Regions from separate parts of the Pseudomonas sp. JL3 genome, predicted to be linked through region 2. Evidence: predicted binding sites of a transcription regulator. Region 2 holds the regulator's gene; each other region holds the start of a gene.

The links. Region 2 encodes sigma-54, which starts transcription at its own class of promoters, with help from an activator protein. Its sites were predicted from a motif close to ANTGGCATNNANNTTGCTNT; they were not measured.
Positions count from the first base shown of each region.
Region 1: the regulator sigma-54 is predicted to act here: its motif matches at 1,505-1,524, upstream of glnK (P-II family nitrogen regulator).
Region 3: the regulator sigma-54 is predicted to act here: its motif matches at 5,451-5,470, upstream of MMG91_RS08705 (circularly permuted type 2 ATP-grasp protein).

Region 1 covers NZ_JAKWJK010000008.1:14,373-21,721, forward strand. Annotated here, with positions in the region: gene MMG91_RS15485 (Bro-N domain-containing protein) at 42-569, opposite strand; gene MMG91_RS15490 (accessory factor UbiK family protein) at 1,046-1,312, opposite strand; gene glnK (P-II family nitrogen regulator) at 1,729-2,067, shown strand; gene MMG91_RS15500 (ammonium transporter) at 2,103-3,440, shown strand; gene MMG91_RS15505 (secondary thiamine-phosphate synthase enzyme YjbQ) at 3,655-4,080, shown strand; gene sutA (transcriptional regulator SutA) at 4,184-4,504, shown strand; gene MMG91_RS15515 (HAD-IA family hydrolase) at 4,599-5,303, opposite strand; gene xerC (tyrosine recombinase XerC) at 5,300-6,199, opposite strand; gene MMG91_RS15525 (DUF484 family protein) at 6,202-6,927, opposite strand; gene dapF (diaminopimelate epimerase) at 6,941-7,349, opposite strand, start outside.
Region 2 covers NZ_JAKWJK010000012.1:131,511-138,859, forward strand. Annotated here, with positions in the region: gene mlaE (lipid asymmetry maintenance ABC transporter permease subunit MlaE) at 1-330, opposite strand, end outside; gene MMG91_RS20050 (ATP-binding cassette domain-containing protein) at 330-1,139, opposite strand; gene MMG91_RS20055 (KpsF/GutQ family sugar-phosphate isomerase) at 1,416-2,390, shown strand; gene MMG91_RS20060 (HAD family hydrolase) at 2,390-2,914, shown strand; gene lptC (LPS export ABC transporter periplasmic protein LptC) at 2,922-3,494, shown strand; gene lptA (lipopolysaccharide transport periplasmic protein LptA) at 3,481-4,029, shown strand; gene lptB (LPS export ABC transporter ATP-binding protein) at 4,029-4,754, shown strand; gene MMG91_RS20080 (RNA polymerase factor sigma-54) at 4,940-6,433, shown strand; gene hpf (ribosome hibernation-promoting factor, HPF/YfiA family) at 6,513-6,821, shown strand; gene ptsN (PTS IIA-like nitrogen regulatory protein PtsN) at 6,834-7,298, shown strand; gene rapZ (RNase adapter RapZ) at 7,301-7,349, shown strand, end outside.
Region 3 covers NZ_JAKWJK010000003.1:510,957-518,305, forward strand. Annotated here, with positions in the region: gene MMG91_RS08680 (acetyl-CoA C-acetyltransferase) at 1-652, opposite strand, end outside; gene MMG91_RS08685 (hypothetical protein) at 651-785, shown strand; gene MMG91_RS08690 (cytochrome c) at 1,294-2,115, shown strand; gene MMG91_RS08695 (transglutaminase family protein) at 2,240-3,049, opposite strand; gene MMG91_RS08700 (alpha-E domain-containing protein) at 3,046-3,996, opposite strand; gene MMG91_RS08705 (circularly permuted type 2 ATP-grasp protein) at 4,009-5,418, opposite strand; gene MMG91_RS08710 (ribonuclease E inhibitor RraB) at 5,798-6,139, opposite strand; gene MMG91_RS08715 (hypothetical protein) at 6,355-6,588, opposite strand; partial or broken gene MMG91_RS08720 (polyamine aminopropyltransferase) at 6,729-6,888, opposite strand; gene MMG91_RS08725 (PLDc N-terminal domain-containing protein) at 6,973-7,164, opposite strand; gene MMG91_RS08730 (hypothetical protein) at 7,248-7,349, opposite strand, start outside.

The DNA.
Region 1 (7,349 bases), on a different contig from region 2:
TGAACGAACCCCACGCTACGAACGTGGGGTTTTTTTGTCGTTCAGAATGCCTGAAGTATTCGCGACGCACGTTTCCACCACGGCGCATTGACCGAATGCTGTGGCTGTTCTCGATCTGGCAGGATCTGCGGAACATCCTGCAATCGAATCCACGGCTGGTTATTCCAGTGCAGCAAACTCAACGACATCTCCGGCCAATTCAGTAGGCTCAGCATCGGGCGCTCTGTTGAGGTGGGTTGTTGGGCGTCTCTGAGGGCTGGCACGACATCGTGGGTCAGCCATTCGCGCAGGCCTCGGTATTCGGGGCAGTAGTGGTAGATCAGTAACGCGTAGACGCCGGATTCGCTGATCAGCAGTGTGTTTTCTACGGTGCCGTGGATGAGCATTCGCACGGACTGGTGTTGGTCGGGATCGAGTTTTCGTAACGCTCGTTCGTCGAGGAAAAGCCTGAGCAATCGGCCGAGGTCGCGGGCGCTGAACCAGGGTTGGTTTTCCAGGAGGAGGGCGTGGAGGTGGAGTTTGTGGCGGGTGAAGATGTGGGGGATCAGATAAGCGTCATCGCGATTCATTGATACAGCTCCTTTTGCTTAAGGGGCTGCCGGCAATTGTCGCCAAACAATTGGGTGGCAGCTGTACGCGGGTTGGCGAACCGGAGCAAAAGGAACCCGGCAGACCCGAAGATCTCCCACGCACAGCCGCCATGACTCGATGTGGCGGAAATTAGCCCGCCGTCGGATGGTCGTTGTGCACCTTAAGCTTCAGGTCGCCAAACCCAGTGCTGAACATTCAGCAGTAAGGTGAGCTTAGGAACCGGGGCCTTACGACGCAATCGGACGGCGGTGGTGTTCTTTGTAGGACGTTGCCGGGATTTTTGAGGGCTTAAAGATCAAAAGATCGCAGCCTTCGGCAGTTCCTACAGAACACATTGAATGATCGTTCCCACGCTCTGCGTGGGAATGCATCCCGTGACGCTCTGCGTCACATCTGGAGCGGAACGCGGAGCGTCCCTGGCGGCATTCCCACGCAGAGCGTGGGAACGATCAGGTTACTCGGCGTCAGCAGGTGGATTGAGCTTCGCTTCCAGCTCCGCCACTTTCGCCTCAAGGCTCTCCAACCGTGCCCGGGTCCGTGCCAGTACGACCATCTGGCTATCAAACTCTTCCCGGCTCACCAGGTCCAGCTTGCTGAAGCCGCTCTGCAACAGAGCCTTGAACTGGCTTTCGATTTCGCTTTTTGGCAGCGGGGTGTCGCCGCTGAAGAGGCGGGAGGCGGTGCCGCTCAGGGCGTCGAGGAAGTCTTTGGGCGCGAGCATGGGAAATGTCCTGTCAACAATGGCGGGCAGTGTATCACGCAGTGTCTATAGTCAATCTCGGCAGCTGCGATGCACGCTTTTCGCGCAGTCGATTGGGCAGTCGCGCACTGTTGTTGTGCGTAACGGTTGCGCCAATCGGTCGAAAGGCGCTTTGGCAGCGGCCAAGGTATTGAAATCAATGGGTTTTGGATAGATGGCAAGCTTTCTGCTTAGTCGCTGGTGACCCATGCACTGATGCAGTCGCTGTGACGAATGCAGTGCGCCAAGCGGAACGGGGGAAGTTTCGTGCGGAGTGGTTCGCTGGCGTCGGACGGGCAGGTAAGGCCGACGATGCGTTACAAAGCCAGGCACTGCGCTTAGACTTGAGTCGGGTTTGTTTTCCTGGGGCAAGTCCACCAATTCGGGAGAGAGTTTTCATGAAGCTAGTCACTGCCATCATCAAGCCGTTCAAACTGGACGACGTGCGCGAGTCGCTGTCCGAGATCGGCGTGCAGGGCATTACCGTTACTGAGGTCAAAGGCTTCGGTCGGCAGAAGGGTCACACCGAGCTGTATCGCGGCGCGGAGTACGTGGTCGATTTTCTGCCCAAGGTGAAGATCGATGTCGCCATTGACGACAAGGATCTGGACCGGGTTATCGAGGCGATAACCAAGGCCGCCAACACCGGCAAGATCGGTGACGGCAAGATCTTCGTGGTCAATCTGGAACAGGCGATTCGCATCCGTACCGGCGAAACCGATACCGACGCAATCTAAGCCGCCACAAACCCAACGCCCCAGGAGAAAACAATATGACTCTGCGTAAAATCGCAGGGCTAGGAGCCCTGTTGTCCCTCGTAATGCCCGGCCTGGCCATGGCGGCAGACGAGGTGGCGGCCCCAGTCCTCAATTCCGGCGATACCGCCTGGATGATGACCTCGACAGCCCTTGTGCTGTTCATGACCATTCCCGGCCTCGCGCTGTTCTACGGCGGCATGGTTCGCTCGAAAAACATTCTTTCCGTGATGATGCAGTGCTTCGCCATTACCGGTTTGATCAGCATTCTGTGGGTCATTTATGGCTACAGCATTGCGTTCGACACCACCGGCATGGAGCAGGGCGTCGTCAACTTCAACTCGTTCTTCGGCGGCATGGGCAAGGCGTTCCTCGCCGGTGTCACGCCTTCGAGCCTGACCGGTCCCGCGGCGCTATTCCCCGAGGCGGTCTTCATCACCTTCCAGATGACTTTCGCCATCATTACCCCAGCGTTGATCGTCGGTGCTTTCGCCGAGCGGATGAAGTTCTCCGCCATGCTGGTCTTCATGGGCATCTGGTTCACCCTGGTTTATGCACCGATCGCGCACATGGTCTGGTCCGGCAACGGCGGCCTGATGTGGGACTGGGGCGTGCTCGACTTCGCCGGCGGCACCGTGGTGCACATCAATGCCGGTGTGGCCGGTCTGATTGCCTGCCTGGTATTGGGCAAGCGTAAAGGTTTCCCGACCACCCCGATGGCCCCGCACAACCTCGGCTACACCCTGATGGGCGCCGCGATGCTGTGGATCGGCTGGTTCGGCTTCAACGCCGGTTCCGCTGCCGCCGCCAACGGCACTGCCGGCATGGCGATGCTGGTCACCCAGATCGCCACCGCTGCTGCGGCGCTGGGCTGGATGTTTGCCGAGTGGATTACTCACGGCAAGCCAAGCGCACTGGGTATCGCTTCGGGTGTTGTGGCCGGTCTGGTTGCAATCACTCCGGCGGCAGGCACCGTGGGTCCGATGGGCGCTTTGGTGATCGGTCTGTCGGCGGGCGTGGTGTGCTTCTTCTGCGCCACTACCCTGAAACGCAAACTCGGTTATGACGACTCCCTGGACGCCTTCGGCGTGCACGGTATCGGCGGTATCCTCGGCGCGATCCTGACCGGTGTGTTCGCGGCACCGGCCCTCGGTGGCTTCGGCACCGTCACCGACATCGGTGCACAAGTCTGGATTCAGTGCAAAGGCGTGGGCTTCACGGTGATCTACACCGCGATCGTCACGTTCATCATCCTCAAGGTCCTGGACGCTGTCATGGGTCTGCGTGTTACCGAGGAAGAAGAAGCTGTCGGCATCGATCTGGCGCTTCACAACGAACGCGGCTACAACTTGTAAGCACGCGCATGAAAAATTTGCCCGGCTTGCCGGGCATTTTTTTGTCCGGGATTTGTCAGTGAAGGAAGGGCTGAAAGGTTTTTTCATACACGTTCAGTCGCGTTTATGACGGGCGTTTTTCTGCGGCCAATGGCTTACACGATTGAAGGAATATTAGGGCCTTTGTTTTTTTCCAGAGCGCGCTAGAATGCGCCCCGAACGTGCGGAGAACAGTATGTGGCAACAGACTCTGATCACCTTGCGAGCACGGCCCCGAGGCTTTCATCTGGTAACGGACGAATTACTCGCCGGCTTGCCTGAACTCAAGGCGTATCGAGTCGGTCTGTTGCATTTGTGGTTACAGCATACCTCGGCGTCGTTGACCATCAACGAGAACGCCGATCCGGCGGTACGTCGCGACTTCGAACGATTTTTCAATCGTCTGATCCCACAAGGAACAGACGGCTATGAGCATAACGACGAAGGCCTGGACGACCTCCCGGCGCACTTCAAGGCCAGCGTACTTGGCTGTCAGCTCAGTTTGCCGATCTCGGCAGGCCGACTGGCGTTGGGGACCTGGCAAGGTGTTTATCTGGGCGAGCACCGTGATCATGGCGGTGCCCGTAAAGTCCTCGCCACCGTGCACGGTGAAGGGGCATAAAACCGCTGGTTACCAGCGGTGGTTGATTTTTTTCCGGCAGCCGTCGACAGACGGCAAAGCTGGGCTATAACTAATCTGCTTTTCGCAAGTCATGAGGTAGAACATGAGCGACGATGATCTGGAAAACGACGACCTCGAAGTAGGCGACGACGAAACCGAAGAAGGCCTTGAAGCGGCGGCAGAAGACGTCGCTGAAGACGACGGTGGTGATGTGCCCGTTCCGACTGCCAAAGGCAAGGCCAAGGCTGCGGTATCGGTCGATGAGCTGCCGAGCGTCGAAGCCAAAAACAAGGAACGCGATGCCCTGGCCAAGGCCATGGAAGAGTTTCTGGCACGGGGCGGCAAGGTGCAGGAAGTGGAGGCCAATGTGGTCGCCGATCCTCCCAAGAAGCCTGATAACAAGTACGGCAGCCGGCCTATCTAAGCGCCTGTTTGTTGCTTGCTGAAAAAGCCCGCCGTCGCTGCGGGCTTTTTCATGGGTGAGGATAAGTGGGCCCGCGAAGGCGATCTCAAAGCTGCTACGAAACCGAATTCCACCGCGCCAACAACCCCGGCAATTCGTTCAGGCTACGGATCTCGGCATCCGGTACCTTCTCGGCTTCCCACACCTTGCCCGCCGGGTTAAACCAGATTGCCCGCAACCCCGCCTGCTGGGCGCCGGCAATGTCATCGCCAGGATGGTCGCCGATATGCACCGCTGTTTCGGCGGTCGCGCCGCCCCGCTGAAGCGCTTCATGAAACAGTCGCGCATCCGGTTTGGCGATGCCGATGTCTTCGGCGCACAGGGCAAACTTGAAGTAGTCCGCCAGCCCCAGTCGGCGCACATCGGCGTTGCCGTTGGTAACCACGCCAAGCGCATAGTGATTGGCCAGAATTTCCAGGGTCGGTTGCACCTCCGGGAAGATCTCCAGCTGATGCCGCGCATGCAGAAACACTTCGAAACCCTGATCGGCCAGGTTAGATGCGTCGGTATGCCCGTAACCGGCTTCTTCCAGCGCATGGAACAACACCCGCCGACGCAAGGCACTGATGCGGTGCTTGAGGCTCGGTTCGTTGCTCAGCACTCGTTCGCGAATCGACCACAGATGTTCCACCGGCACCGCGCCCAGGTTCGGCGTGTGCTCGGTCAGCCATTCACGCAATATGGCTTCGGCGCTGGCAATCACTGGGGCGGTGTCCCACAGGGTGTCGTCGAGGTCGAAGGTGATCAATTGGATGGTCATGAATCATCGCCTTTAATGCGTTTGGCCCGTGGATGGGCACTGTCGTAGACCGTCGCCAGGTGCTGGAAGTCCAGGTGGGTATAGATCTGGGTGGTCTTGATGTCCGAGTGGCCGAGCAGTTCCTGTACCGCCCGCAAGTCCTGGGAGGACTCCAGCAAATGGCTGGCGAAGGAGTGTCGCAACATGTGTGGGTGCAGGTTCTGCCCCAGCTCGCGTTCGCCAGCGGCCTTGACCCGCACTTGAATCGCCCGTGGACCGAGGCGCCGGCCTTGCTGGCTGACAAACACCGCGTCGTCCGCCGGGTTGGTCATGGCTCGTAGCGGCAGCCACAATTCCAGCGCTTCGCGAGCCTTTTTGCCCACTGGCAACAGGCGGGTTTTACTGCCCTTACCCAGCACCTGAACCATACCGTCAGCCAGATCCAGCTGATCAAGATTGAGCCCCGTCAATTCAGAAAGGCGCAGGCCGGAGGAATAGAACAACTCCAGAATCGCCTGATCCCGACGCGCCAGAAAGTCATCCTCAACCGCGCCCTCCAGCAGTTGTAGCGCGCGGTCGGTGTCGAGGGTCTTCGGCAGGCGGCGTTCGCCCTTGGGCGGTGCCAGGCCATTGGCCGGGTCGTGATCGCACAGGCCTTCGCGGTTCAGATAGTGATAGAGCCCGCGCACTGCGGAGAGCAACCGCGCCAGGCTGCGGGACGATTGACCTTGGGAATGCAGGCGAGCGATCAGGCTGCGCAGGCGCTGGATGTCCAGCGCGGCCCAGCTGTCGATGTTCTGTTTGGTGCACCAGCCCAGCACTTTGTCGAGGTCGCGGCGGTAGGCGTACAGCGTGTGCGGCGACACCTGCCGCTCACTGCGCAGGTGTTCGCAGTAAGCGTCCAGTTGTCGTTCCATGGTCAGCGTACCGAGCGCAGGGAGCTGTTGACCCGTGGCAGCACGCGGCCCATGACTTCGGCGATGTAGCTGAGGAACAACGTGCCCACCGAACTCTTGTAGTGCTGCGGATCGCGGCTGGCGATGGCCAGAACACCATGGATGCCCTGGTGACTGATGGCGACGACGGCGGTGGAGCCGATCTGCTTGCGCTGTTCTTCGCCGAACAGGAAGTCCAGTTCGTGTTCCCGCAGGCTGCCGCTGACGCTTTTATCTTCCGAGAGCAAGCCGCCGATGGCTGTTTGCGCGTCGGCATGCGTCACCCAACGGCCCACCGGCATCGGGTTGTCGCCCAGCAGGATCAGGCTGACGAAGGGCACCTGGAAGTCCTGACGCAGACTGTCTTCAACGCTGATCACCACATCTTCCAGGCTGGTGGCGTCCATCAGCGCGAGAATCAGGCGGCGGGTCTTGTCGAAGAGTCGATCATTGTCCCGGGCCACGTCCATCAAGTGCGAGAGACGATGACGCAACTCGATGTTGCGGTCGCGCAGAATCGTCATCTGGCGTTCGACCAGCGAAATGGTGTCGCCGCGCTGGTGCGGAATGCGCAGGGCCGGGAGCAGTTCTTCATGCTCGATGAAGAAATCCGGATGAGCCTCCAGGTACGCGGCAATCGCCGCCGCCTCAAGGCTTTCGGAAGGGGATTCGTCGGGCTGTAGGGCGGGAACCTGGGGCTTGTCGGTCATGGATTTGGCTCACTCAAAGACGCACTTGTCCTTCGTATACGCGCACTGCCGGGCCGGTCATCATGACCGGTTGGCCAGGGCCTGCCCATTCAATGGACAGACGCCCGCCAGGCAGGTCGATCAATAGCGGCGAATCCATCCACCCCTGGCTGATCGCAGCCACTGCAGCTGCGCAAGCGCCGGTACCGCAGGCCTGGGTTTCCCCGGCCCCGCGTTCCCAGACGCGCAACTGCGCACGGCTCCGGTCGATGACCTGGAGAAAACCGACATTGACTCGCGCCGGGAAGCGCGGGTGATGTTCGATTTTCGGCCCCAGTTCATGCACCGGTGCGTTGTTGATGTCGCTGACCCGCAACACGGCATGGGGGTTGCCCATGGACACTGCGGCCAGTTCGACCGTGGTGCCGTCGACGTCGACCTGA
Region 2 (7,349 bases):
CAAGGCCGTGACCACCGGCCCCAGTTCACGCAGCAGCGTCAGCGCAACCATCTGCCCGACGGCTTGCTCAGAACCGTAGCTGGAAAGGATGTTAAAGCCCTGCAGCGCCAGCACCATGCCAATGAATACCCCGGAGACCACGATGATCACCAAGGACATCACGCCCACCGAATGCAGTTGCTTGACCAGCAAGCCAAAACCGCCGCCGATACCGCCACGACCGAGCAAGGCATGAAACAGGAACAGCGCCGAACGCCCGAATACCGCCAGTACATCGATGCCGGCAAAGCCGAAACGACGTACTCTTTCTATTAATGAAATCTTGCGCATCAGCGCTTCCCCAGAAGATCTGCGCGGTAATCCGGCGCTGGAAAGTGGTATGCGACCGGGCCGTCGGGTTCGCCAGTCAGGAATTGACGAATACGTGGCTCATCCGACTTCATCAAATCCTTGGGTGCGCCCTGGCCCAGCACTTGCCCGTCACCCACCACAATAAGGTGGTCAGCAATGCTCGCGGTCTCGGCCAGATCGTGGGAGACCACGATACTGGTGATACCCAGTGCATCGTTGAGCAGGCGGATCAGGCGCACCAGTACGCCCATGGCGATCGGGTCCTGGCCAACAAAGGGCTCGTCATACATGAGGATTCGCGGATCGAGCGCAATTGCCCGGGCCAGCGCGACGCGACGTTTCATGCCGCCGGACAATTCGTCAGGCATCAGGTCGATGGCGCCACGCAAGCCCACTGCCTGCAACTTGAGCAGGACAATGTCGCGGATCATTTCTTCCGGCAGCGCGGTATGAACACGCAGCGGAAAAGCAACGTTCTCGAACACATCAAGATCGGTAAACAGCGCGCCGCTCTGAAACAACACGCCCATGTGCTTGCGCGCATCGAACAGATCGCTGCGCGACAACGTCGGCAGGTTCTGGCCATTGACCCAGACTTCGCCGCTGGTGGGGCGCAATTGTGCGCCTATCAGACGCAACAGCGTGGTCTTGCCACACCCGGAAGGTCCCATGATGCCGGTGACCTTGCCGCGCGGGATGCAAATATCGACGTTATTGAAAATGCTGCGCGTACCGCGCTTGAAGGTCAGTCCCTTCAGCTCGACCGCGTAGGCGTTATCGGCACTCATCTAAACTCCTTGCGATGCAGCCTCTCACTCGGACGCCTGGCTTTCTGGCGAAAGCACATACCTCCCGGGCAGGCCGAACTGGCGGCGAACTATATCACTGCAAAGCTAAAGCGCCCAAGGCCCAAGCCGGGCATGTTCAGCAACATGACCGCCTGAAATCATCTATTTAGAGAGGATTGGGTAACAAGGAATGACAAACCACGACGAACTAGCGTGAGGGTTTTGATCATTACCGTTATAATCGCCGCCTTTTCATCAGGCTATTCGATTTCCGACATGAACCAATCCAGCGACCTGATTCAATCAGCACAACGTACCATCCGCCTCGAACTGGAAGCCGTACAAGGCTTGCTGCCCCATATCGATGCAGATTTCGTACGTGCTTGCGAGATGATTCTGGCCAGCAAAGGCCGGGTGGTCGTGGTCGGCATGGGCAAATCGGGGCACATCGGCAACAAGATTGCCGCCACCCTGGCCAGCACCGGCACCACGGCTTTCTTCGTGCACCCGGCCGAGGCCAGCCATGGCGACATGGGCATGATCACCCGTGATGACATCATTCTAGCGCTGTCTAACTCCGGCTCCACCAATGAAATCGTCACCTTGTTGCCGCTGATCAAGCGCCAGGGCATTCAGATGATCAGCCTGACCGGCAACCCCGAGTCGCCGCTGGCCAAGGCTGCGGAAGTCAATCTCAATGTAAGCGTCGAACACGAAGCCTGTCCGCTGAACCTGGCGCCCACCTCATCGACCACCGCGGCACTGGTCATGGGCGACGCTCTCGCCGTTGCCTTGCTTGAGGCTCGCGGTTTTACCGCTGAAGATTTCGCTTTTTCCCACCCGGGTGGCGCCCTTGGCCGCCGCTTGTTGCTGAAAGTGGAAAATGTCATGCATGCCGGCACCGAATTGCCGCAAGTGATGTGCGGCACGCTGCTCAAGGATGCCTTGATGGAAATGACCCGCAAGGGGTTGGGCATGACCGTTGTACTGAGCACGGATGGAAAGCTCGCCGGGATCTTCACCGACGGCGATCTGCGCCGCACCCTGGACCGCACGATTGATATCCACAGCACGACCATTGATGAAGTGATGACCGCCCACGGCAAGACCGCCCGCGCCGAGATGCTCGCCGCCGAGGCCCTGAAAATCATGGAAGACCACAAGATCAACGCACTGGTAGTGGTCGACAGCGAAGACCGTCCGGTCGGCGCCTTGAACATGCACGATTTGCTGCGTGCGGGAGTAATGTAATGAGCACGGACCTGCTGCAACGCGGCAAACAGATCAAACTGGCGGTATTCGACGTCGACGGCGTACTGACCGATGGGCGCCTGTACTTCCTCGAAGACGGCAGCGAATTCAAGACTTTCAACACCCTCGACGGCCAAGGCATCAAAATGTTGATGGCAGCCGGTGTGCAGACCGCTATCATCAGCGGCCGCAAGACCCCGGTGGTTGAACGGCGTGCGAAGAACCTCGGCATTCCACACCTTTATCAGGGTCGCGAAGACAAACTGGTGGTGCTCGACGAACTTCTTGCCCAGCTCAACCTGAGCTATGAACAAGTGGCCTACCTCGGCGACGACCTGCCAGACCTGCCGGTGATTCGCCGCGTCGGCCTGGGCATGGCGGTGGCCAGCGCTGCCAGTTTCGTGCGCGAACACGCCCACGGCATCACCCAGGCCCGTGGTGGCGAAGGTGCCGCTCGCGAATTCTGCGAATTGATCCTGCGCGCCCAGGGCCGCCTAGATGCGGCCAACGCCGCATACCTGTGAGCCCATCATGCTGAGCAAAAAAATTCGCAACATCCTGGTGTTCGGTTGCATCGCCGCGATTTTTGCGGCGGTCGGCTACTGGAACATCAGCCCGGAACGCTTCCTCGACAAACCAGTCGTGAAGGTCGATGAAAGTGCGATCGACTATTACGCCATCAACGCCCACAGCGTGCAGTACCTGCCCGACGGCAAACTGCAATACGAGATGACGTCGGACAAGGTCGAACACCTGAAAGCGACCGAAGTGACGTTGCTGACCAATCCTGACCTGAACATGTTCCGTGGCACCGAATTCCCTTGGCACGTTCAGAGCGAGCGCGGCGAAGTCAATCCGGACGGCACTCAAGTCGAGCTGATTGATTCGGTACGTATCACCCGCTTCGACGAAAAAAATCGCAAAACCCTGATTACCACCACCCGTATGACAGTGTTCCCGCAGCAGCAATATGCGCAGACCGATCAACCCGTTAGAATCGACGGCGCCGGCGGTGTATCGACAGGCAACGGAATGAAAGCGTACTTGAAAGAAAGCAGGATACACCTGCTATCGAACGTAAGAGGACAGTATGAGGCTCGTTAAAACTCTCCCTATTTTGCTCAGTCTGGGCGCAGCACTGGGAAGCGTGAGCGCCTGGGCTCTGCCGAACGATCAAGAGCAGCCTATCCGCATTCAGGCCGACGATGCCCAACTGGACGACAAGAATGGCGTTGCCACCTATAAGGGCGACGTGATCATCACCCAGGGCTCGATGAAGGTTACCGGCAACACTGTAACCATCACCCGCACGCCTGCGGGCGACATCGACGTAGTGACTTCGGTGGGCAACCTCGCCTACTTCGAGCAACTGCAGACCGCCGGCGACACCAAGCCTGTTCAGGGCTGGGGCGTAACCATCCAGTACCACGCGGCGCAGAACCGCGTCGTGCTGATCGACAAGGCAAAAGTTGTCGACAAGGACAACAACACCACCCAGGGCGAGAAAATCGTCTACGACACGGTCAAAAAGCTTGCGAGCGCCGGTCGCGCCACGGGTAACAAGGTCACCGAGGCACGCCCTCGCATCGACATGGTGATCCAGCCGAAGAAGAAAACCGACGAGCAAAAGGCCCAGTAATGGCAACTCTGAAAGCTCAGCATCTGGCCAAGAGCTACAAGAGCCGTCAGGTCGTGCGCGACGTCAGCCTGTCCATCGACAGCGGTCAGATCGTCGGCTTGCTTGGCCCTAACGGTGCCGGTAAAACCACCTGCTTCTACATGATTGTCGGCCTGGTACAGGCCGATCAGGGCCGTGTACTGATCGACGACCTGGACGTCAGCCACCAGCCGATGCACGGTCGCGCGAAGGCGGGTATCGGCTATCTTCCGCAAGAAGCGTCGATCTTCCGTAAACTGTCGGTGGCCGACAACATCATGGCGATCCTCGAGACCCGCAAGGAGCTCGACAAGGCCGGCCGTCGCCAAGAGCTGGAAAGCCTGCTGCAGGAATTTCACATCCACCACATCCGCGACAATCTCGGCATGAGCCTGTCCGGTGGTGAACGCCGCCGCGTGGAAATCGCCCGGGCACTGGCGACCAACCCGAAATTCATCCTCCTCGACGAACCCTTCGCCGGTGTGGACCCCATTTCGGTGGGCGATATCAAGCAGATCATCCATCACCTCAAGGCCAAAGGCATTGGTGTGCTGATCACGGACCACAACGTCCGCGAAACCCTGGATATCTGCGAAACCGCCTACATCGTCAACGATGGCCAACTGATCGCTGAAGGTGACTCTGCCACCATCCTGGCCAATGAACTGGTCAAAGAAGTGTATCTAGGCCACGAGTTCCGCCTGTAAGCACCTGAGGTGCCCGGGTCGCCGAGAGGGCGCTCGCTTCAATAAAAAATCAATAAATTTTTATTGTTACAGCGCTCTAGGCAAACACTTCAGTTTCGGGCATATAATTTGCTTATGTTTGGCGCTTCGGCGCCCTGTAGTGGATGGCGCATGTGCGCCGGCGAATAAGGTGTTAAGCCCCTGCCATGAAACCATCGCTAGTCTTGAGAATGGGCCAGCAGCTGACGATGACACCGCAGCTGCAACAGGCCATCCGCCTGCTCCAATTGTCGACCCTGGACCTGCAACAGGAAATCCAGGAGGCCCTGGAGTCCAATCCGATGCTCGAACGCCAGGAAGAAGGCGACGACTTCGATAACGCCGACCCGTTGGCCGATAGCGCCGAACAGAAACCCAATACCGACATTCAGGAACCCTCCTACCAGGAAACAGCCCCGACGGTGGATAACCTCGAGGAAGGCGACTGGAACGAGCGTATTCCCAACGAATTGCCCGTCGACACGGCCTGGGAGGACGTCTACCAGACCAGCGCCAGCAGCCTGCCGAGCAATGATGACGACGAGTGGGATTTCACCACCCGCACATCAATCGGGGAAAGCCTGCAAAGTCATTTGCTCTGGCAACTGAACCTGGCACCGATGTCCGACACCGATCGCCTGATCGCCGTGACCCTGATCGATTGCATCAACAGTCAGGGCTACCTGGATGAAACCCTCGAGGAAATCCTCGAAGCGTTTGACCCGGAACTGGACATCGAACTGGACGAAATCGAAGCCGTCCTGCACCGCATCCAGCAATTCGAACCCGCCGGCATCGGCGCTCGCAACCTCGGTGAATGCTTGCTGCTGCAACTGCGCCAGCTGCCTGCCAAGACCCCTTGGCTGGCCGAGGCCAAACGCCTGGTCACCGATTACATCGACCTGCTCGGCAGCCGCGACTATAGCCAACTGATGCGCCGCATGAAGCTCAAGGAGGATGAGCTGCGTCAGGTCATCGAATTGGTCCAGAGCCTCAATCCACGCCCGGGCTCACAGATCGAGTCCACCGAAGCCGAATACGTCGTTCCCGACGTGATCGTGCGCAAGGACAACGAGCGCTGGCTGGTGGAGCTGAATCAGGAATCGGTGCCACGCCTGCGAGTCAACGCCCAGTACGCCGGTTTCGTGCGTCGTGCCGATACCAGCGCTGACAACACCTTCATGCGTAATCAGCTGCAGGAGGCTCGCTGGTTCATCAAGAGCCTGCAAAGCCGCAATGAAACCCTGATGAAAGTCGCCACCCAGATCGTCGAGCATCAGCGCGGCTTTCTTGAATACGGTGACGAAGCCATGAAGCCGTTGGTGCTGCATGACATCGCCGAAGCGGTGGGCATGCATGAATCGACGATTTCACGGGTGACCACGCAAAAATTCATGCATACCCCACGGGGCATCTATGAACTGAAATACTTTTTTTCCAGCCACGTCAGTACCTCCGAAGGCGGTGAATGCTCGTCCACAGCGATCCGCGCGATCATCAAAAAACTGGTTGCCGCGGAAAATCAGAAAAAGCCGTTGAGTGACAGCAAGATCGCTGGTTTACTGGAGGCACAAGGCATTCAGGTAGCCCGTCGCACCGTCGCCAAGTACCGCGAATCCCTGGGGATCGCGCCTTCCAGCGAACGGAAGCGGTTGATGTAGCCGTCGGGCTCGCCACAGCGTTCCAGTGGCAGGCATTTCTGCCTGCCGCTTTATGCACTGGCAACGAAGGAGAAGCTGTATGCAAGTCAACATCAGTGGACACCAACTGGAAGTGACCGAACCCCTGCGCACCTACATCGGCGAAAAACTCGACCGATTGGAGAGGCATTTCGACAAGATCACCAATGTGCAAGTCACGATGAATGTCGAAAAACTGCTGCAGAAGATCGAAGCCACGCTGCATATTCCCGGCGGAGAAGTGGTCGCCAATGCCGAGCATACGGACATGTATGCCGCCATCGACCTGCTGACCGACAAGCTGGATCGCCAACTTAAAAAGCATAAGGAAAAGACCCAGAGCCTCCTCCAGGGCGCGACCGGTCGTTAACACCCCCAATCCATGATCCGACTAGAAACCATCCTGACCCCCGGCCGTTCCCAAGTGAACGCGCCGGGTGGCAGTAAAAAGAAAGCCCTTGAGCAAATTGCCAACCTTATCCACCGCGAAGTACCGGATCTGGGAATGCAGGACGTCTTCGAGGCTCTGATTGCCCGTGAGAAACTCGGTTCTACCGGTTTCGGCAACGGCATCGCCATCCCCCACTGTCGGCTCAAAGGCTGCACCTCGCCAATCAGTGCGCTGCTGCACCTGGAAGCCCCTATCGATTTCGACGCCATCGACGGTGCCCCGGTTGACCTGTTGTTTGTGCTGCTGGTCCCGGAAGCCGCCACCGATGCGCACCTGGAGCTACTGCGCCAGATCGCCAGCATGCTCGATCGCAAGGAAGTGCGGGAAAAACTGCGCAGCGCCCCGAGCAATGAAGCCTTGTATCAGGTTGTCCTGGACGAGCAGAACGGTCACTAATCATGCGCCTGATCATCGTCAGCGGCCGCTCCGGCTCAGGTAAAAGCACTG
Region 3 (7,349 bases), on a different contig from region 2:
CCAGGCCTTCCATTGTCGATTCGACGCGAATGAACTCATCGTGATCGAGCAGGATGATGCCGTTCTGGTCCTGCACCGGCACCAGCGACTTGTTGAACGAACCGTTCGCCCGCGCCCGCGCCGCCTTCTGCTGGGAGTGCAAGGCGAAGGCATCGACGTCCTGACGGCTGAAGCCTTCAATCGTGGCGATCAGGTCGGCCCCCACACCCTGGGGCGTGAAGTGGTTGTGCAAATTGGTTTCCGGGTCCAGCGCCCAAGCGCCACCGTCACTGCCCATGGGCACGCGGGACATTGACTCGACGCCACCGACCACCACCAGGTCTTCGAAACCGGAACGCACTTTCATCGCACCGAGGTTCACCGCCTCCAGCCCCGACGCGCAGAAGCGATTGAGCTGCATGCCGGCCACGCTGACGTCCCAATCGGCCACCTGCGTGGCGGTCTTGGCGATGTCGGAACCCTGATCGCCGACGGGCGTCACGCAGCCGAGCACGACATCATCGACCTGACTGGTGTCCAGGGACGTGCGCTGCTGCAGCGCTGTCAGCAGCCCGGCCACCAGATTCACTGGCTTGACGCTGTGCAAGGCGCCATTGGCCTTGCCTTTACCACGGGGCGTGCGTAACGCGTCGAATATGAAAGCTTGGGTCATGACGTCCTCGAACCTGACGGTGAATGAAGATCAAAAGATCAAAGATCGCCAGCCTTCGGCGGTGCCCACAGAAGCCCGTGTGAACCTGATCTTTATGCCCTCACCTTATGCTGAGCAGCCGTGGATTCAATGACCGCAGTGCTCATTGGCATTGACGGTCACGCTCAGACGAACGGTAGTCTGCTATCGGATAAACCGATTCCCATCACCAAGCTGTCTAGCAAACGGGCGCCCAAGAAGCTGGCCATAAGCCTCATGCTTTTTTACAGCGATGAGTGCTCAACACATACGAAATGGATCTAAGCCAAGCGTGACGCGGGCCCTAAGGTAAACCTGTACGAAGTTGTCGTCGGGTTTTGCCGAGGCACTCGTCCTACAGGAAGTGCAGCGCTCTGCCGTCATGGATATGCAGGCAGGCACCAGGAAATAACAAAAAAGGCGGTCAAGCCATGTTCAAGCATTCGAAAGTACGTCAAGCCGGGCTTATTCTATTCGCCACAACACTGTTGTTGATTTTGCCGAACCTGACCAAGGTGATTGGCTGATCGGGCATCAGGGTTTTCGTTTCGCCTGATAAAAATGTGATTGACTCGCTACCCGGGTCAGCGTGGCTGTGCCAACCTTTGCGGCACTTCCACGACATGGACGGCGATCACTTGAAAGCGCTCACTCTATTTGGGGCCTTGCTGCTCAGCATGCCTCTGTCTGCCGCACAGCTGAGTCTGGAGCTAGGCGCGAGTTCTCGCACCTGGCAGACCGAGCAATTGCTCAAGCATCCTCAGGTTCAGACCATCACGATCACTAACGACGTTTCCTACAAACGGGACATGAGCTATCGCGCCGTGCCGTTGGCGGCGCTGTTGACGGGCACCAAGCCTGGCGATCACCTGCAAGCCGTGGCCCTGGACGGTTTTGCCGCCGAACTGGCCGCCGCGCCGTTGCTCAATACCCAAGGCGCGCGGGCCTGGTTGGCGATTGAAGAACCGGCCCAGCCGTGGCCGCCGTTGTCAGAGGGCAAACACAGTGCGGGGCCGTTTTATCTGGTCTGGACCGATCCGCAGGCGGGCAACATCAGCCCCGAGCAATGGCCGTTCCAAGTAGCGAGCATCAAGCGCATGGCCCCGGTGACCGAGCGCTTCCCTGCCCTGCTGCCCGATCCTGCGCTGAAGGCGGACGATCCGGTGAACAAGGGCTTTGCGCTGTTTCAGAAGAACTGCCTGGCCTGTCATCGATTGAATGGCGCGGGAGATTCGCAGTTCGGGCCGGACTTGAATATTCCGTTCAACCCGACCGAGTACTTCGGCGCGGATTTCCTCAAGCGCTACATTCGTGATCCGCAGAGCTTGCGTCAGTGGCCACAGGCGAAGATGCCGGCGTTCGCGACGACGGTGTTGCCGGAGGGGGATCTGGAGTTGTTGGTGGGGTATTTGAAGCATATGGCGGGACGGAAGGTGAAGCCATAGTCAGTGATCGTTCCCACGCTCCGCGTGGGAATGCAGCCCGTGACGCTTTGCGTCACATCCAAAGCCGAACGCGGAGCGTCCGTGGAGGCATTCCCACGCGGAGCGTGGGAATGATCGGTGTAGGTTACTGCTGTTGGACGGAGATCACCGGCGCCGGCGTCGGTGAGACAAACACCTTCGCATGCATCTGCTCGCACCCGCCACCACGGCGCATGCCGCGCACCGGGCAGGCGTCGAGGTAATCCAGGCCCACAGCCAGTTTCAGGTGACGCTCCGGGCGGGCCAGTTCGTTGGTCACGTCAAAGCTGTACCAGGCGTCATCCAGCCAGGCTTCAGCCCAGGCATGACTGGCCAGGTGTTCGCTGTTCTCGCTGTACAAATACCCCGACACATAACGCGATGGAATGCCCAGGCTGCGAGCGCAGGCGAGAAACGCATGGGTGTGGTCCTGGCAGACCCCGGAACGCCCGGCGAATGCCTGGGCGGCGCTGGTGTCCACTTCGGTGGAACCCGGCGTGTAGGTCATGTGCTGGTTCAGGCCATGCATCAAATCGATCAGCGCCGTACGATCCCGGCGTTGCTTGCAGGCCTTCTCGGCGAATGCGCGCAAGGCTTCGTCGGCTTCGGTCAGGCGCGTGAAGCGCAGGAACGGCAGCGCCGACTGGCTTTCATGTTCCGCCTCACGCAATTCGTCGATGTCCACCTGGCCCCGGGCGCCGATGATGATGGCCTCGTGAGGCTCGTCCATGGTCAGCACGTGCAGGATGTTGCCGAACGGATCGAGTTGCGCACGCACCGGGCGCGGCAAGTCGAGCTGCCAGCTGAGCACATGCTGGCGCTCGCTGTCGTGTGGGGTCAGTCGCAGGTACTGGATGCTCGCCCGCACCTGATCTTCGTAGTGATAGGTGGTCTCGTGGCTAATGGAAAGTCTCATGCAGCCTCCAGGTAGGAACTGTGTATGGCGTTGCCCAACTGGCGCACCAGCGGGATGAACTCGGTCAGCCAGGCGTGCAGGCCTTCGTCGAGGATTTCGGTGATGCCGGTGTAGCGCAGGCGCGCGTCCATTTCCGCGGCCAGCCGTTGTGCGGGACGGCCGTTGGCCCCTGGCAATTGGGCGAGGATCTGGTCGATTTCTTCGGTGCAGGCCCGTAGGGATCGCGGCACGTCGGCGCGCAGCAGCAACAACTCGGCCACATGCCGGGCGCCTGGGGCGTCGCGATAGATCTCGGTATAAGCCTCGAACGACGACAAGGCCCGTAGCAAGGCACTCCACTGGTAATAGGCGTGAGCCGTGCCGTCGCTGACTGCTTCGGCCTGATCGCCGGCCATTTCGTAACGGGCGTCGAGCAGGCGCAAGGTGTTGTCAGCCCTTTCGATAAAAGTGCCCAGACGAATGAAGCGGAACGCGTCGTTACGCATGATGGTGCCGTAGGACGCACCCCGGAACAGGTGGGAACGTTCCTTGATCCACTCACAGAAACGGCTCATGCCGTAGCGACTCAAGCCCTGTTCGGCGATCCCGCGAATTTCCAGCCAGGTAGAATTGATGTTTTCCCACATGTCGGCGGTGATTCGCCCACGCACCGCATGGGCGCTGGCGCGCGCGGCACCGAGGCAGCTGTAGATGCTCGCCGGGTTGGCCGCATCCAAAGCGAAAAAGTGCAGCAGCCGTTCGGCATGCAGATCGCCGTGACGCTCCAGGTAATCGTCCAGAGTGCCGGTGATCAGCAGCGGCATGGCGAGTTCGTGCAAGCCATCGCCACGACCGTCCTGAGGCATCAGTGACAGCGAATAACTGATGTCGAGCATCCGTGCGAGGTTTTCGGCCCGCTCCAGGTAACGCGACATCCAATACAGATCCGAGGCAGTTCTACTTAACATGGCAGGCTTCCTTCAATCCTCGACCACCCAGGTGTCCTTGGTTCCGCCGCCCTGGGAGGAATTCACCACCAGGGAGCCTTCGCGCAAGGCGACACGGGTCAAACCGCCGGGCACAACCCGGGTTTCGCGGCCAGACAATACAAACGGACGCAGGTCGATGTGGCGTGGAGCGATGCCGTTTTCGACAAAGGTCGGACAGGTCGATAAAGACAACGTCGGTTGGGCGATATACGCGTGGGGCTTGGCTTTGATCCGCTCACGGAAAGATTCGATTTCCGCCGCCGTCGCCGCCGGCCCCACCAGCATCCCGTAACCGCCGGAACCTTGGGTTTCCTTGACCACCAGCTCTGGAAGATTGGCCAGCACGTGGGACAGTTCCGAGGGATTGCGACACTGCCACGTCGGCACGTTCTTCAGGATCGGCTCTTCATCCAGGTAGAAACGAATCATGTCCGTGACGAAGGGGTACACCGACTTGTCGTCCGCGACCCCGGTACCGATGGCATTCGCCAGCACCACGTTGCCGGAGCGGTAGGACGACAGCAGTCCTGGAACGCCGAGCATCGAATCCGGGTTGAACGCCAGAGGATCGAGGAAAGCATCGTCGAGGCGGCGGTAGATCACGTCGACGGCTTTCGGCCCATCGGTGGTGCGCATGAACACCTTGTCATCGCGTACGAACAGGTCCGCGCCTTCCACCAGTTCAACCCCCATTTCCCGGGCCAGAAACGCATGCTCGAAAAACGCGCTGTTGAAACGCCCCGGCGTCAGCACCACCACGCTCGGGTTGTCGATCGGGCTGGAGCTTTTCAGGGTATCGAGCAACAGGTTCGGATAGTGGTCGATCGGTGCGATGCGCTGGGCCGCGAACAACTCGGGGAACAGGCGCATCATCATCTTGCGGTCTTCGAGCATGTAGCTCACGCCGCTGGGTGTACGTAGATTGTCTTCGAGCACGTAGTACGTGCCGTCGCCATCGCGCACCAGGTCGACGCCGGAAATGTGCGAATAGATATCGCGGTGCAGATCCAGCCCCTGCATCGCCAACTGGTATTGCTCGTTGGCCAGCACTTGCTCGGCCGGGATGATGCCGGCCTTGATGATGCGCTGCTCGTGATAGAGGTCGGCAAGGAACATGTTCAATGCCTTGACCCGCTGAATGCAGCCGCGCTCGACGACCCGCCATTCACTGGCGGGGATACTGCGGGGAATGGTGTCGAAGGGAATCAGGCGCTCTGTCCCCTGCTCATCACCATAGAGCGTGAATGTAATCCCGGCACGATGAAATAACAGATCGGCCTCGCGTCGCCGTTGTGCCAAAAGCTCGTCAGGCGTTTCGGCCAGCCAACGGGCAAACTCCCGATAATGCGGGCGGACCTGGCCGCCGGCATCGTACATCTCATCAAAATAGGTGCGGATCATGCCGTACTCCTTGTCACCCGGACATCCAGGCCTTCGCAAGGCCCGTGCCATCGGCATAAACGCTTTGATATCAATCAGTTGGATAATGGCGCCGCACCCACCGCACCAATCCTGTGCGGTAAATGCCCCAACCTGATCGCCCCCGCTTCATGGCGAAGCAATGCTGTCGCCTATCAGCAGCATAGCCAGAGTTGATTTCACTGCCCGGGGGGCGATGCGGATAATCCACGCATTCGCTGGAAAACTTATCGTTCTTCCCTTTTAGCCGCCTGTTCAGGTGGCTTTTTTTTGTCCATTTGATCTTGCTTTCCATATAGCAAAAACGAAAACGGCCAACCCAAAGGTCAGCCGTTGCTGAGTGTTGTCACTGTTCATAAAGTTATGCGAGTAGCCCTCGTACCTCCTGCTTGACGCCCCATCCCTCGATGATACCGCCCAGAGGCTCGACCACCGCCTCGAAGTCCTGTTCAAAGTCGCCGATCCCGTCGTAGGTGGCGTACATCACTTTGCTCAGTTCCAAATGCCACGCGCCGTCGTCGCGCACGCTGATCTGGGCATTCAAGGATTCACCACTGAAATGACCTGCCGCCCTGCGTGCCCGCTCCTCGTCCGGGAAAATGGCGTAGAACTCGATGGGGTGGAATCGTGAAAAGTCGAAACCGCCTTCTTTCATGCGGCGCAGCACGCTGCTGCTGATGTCTTCTTGATAGGCTGTGCTCATGAAACGTCCCCCTCAGACTGATGGATAGACTTTCCGTATTCCCTGCACTTTCAACCGATTGGTGAGAGCGATACGGCAACAGAGGTTACCGACGGGAAACAAGCATGTAGCTGACAAGACCAGACCTTAGCGAGTCATTCGCTGATCTCGATTGCAGAGTAGCCCCAAGATAGAGCTGCTGCCAAGGTCTGGTTGTGAATGTGACAAGAGGTGTATCAGATCGGGGTAATACTGAGGATTTCAATGCTGTTCTGGGATTTCAGACTTTTGACGGTCGGATCATCGGTACGCCCCTCCAGATCATTGAGATCCAGTTCGGCAGCGACAGGCAGGCGCCGGGCGCGAATGAGTTTGGCGGCTTGCTCGCTATTCGGGCATTCCTCGCACTCGAAGAGTTCGTCCACTGTTTCACCGTGATCATCCACGAAAGTGATTTTCCACTTTTGCATCGGTGCCTCCTCGATAAAACCCGCAAATGGGTTTACAACAATCTGGACTTTTACCCTGAGTGATCGTTCAAACGGATTACCGCGCGCCAGCAGAAAAAACACAGATACCTGTGTTCATTTTAGTCGTTGCTGGGTTTGTTCACCGCGCCGGCGATGTAGGTCGGCACGGCCGCAGAAGTGCCAGTCCGGAAACAGGCTGCGCAGGCGACCGGCGGTGGTTATGACTTGTTCGATTTGCATGAACGGCGTGCCGTTCTGCATCACCAGAATGCCGCCTTCGTTCAGGCAGCGACGGCAAGCCATGACAGGTCGAACCTTCCCCGAGCGAGCATTATTCTCAAAGGCCCGCTCCCACAGGGTTCAGTGTTGTTTGCGGGAAACCGATCAGATCCGCACATTGCCTCGCGGCCCGGCGATGGCCCAGATGATCAGGCCCAGGACCGGCAGCAGGAGGATCAACAGCACCCAAAGGACTTTCATCCCGGTTTCGGCGCCACTTTTAAGCACGTTGATGATGGCCCAGATATCCAGGGCAAGAATAATCAGGCCAACCAGGCTGTTGAACGTGGAACCCATGGTGACGCTCCCGAAGAGTGATATGCACTCTTAGGATAGTCGGGTGTTGCGAGGGTTCCGTTTTATTACCGTGCTAGACAGCTTCAGACGTGGATCGCCACTTTCAGGGCTTCCAGGGACGGCGCGGCGGCAATACCAACTTCCGCGCACAACTCCAATACCCGTGGCACGTCGTTACCGTAGAC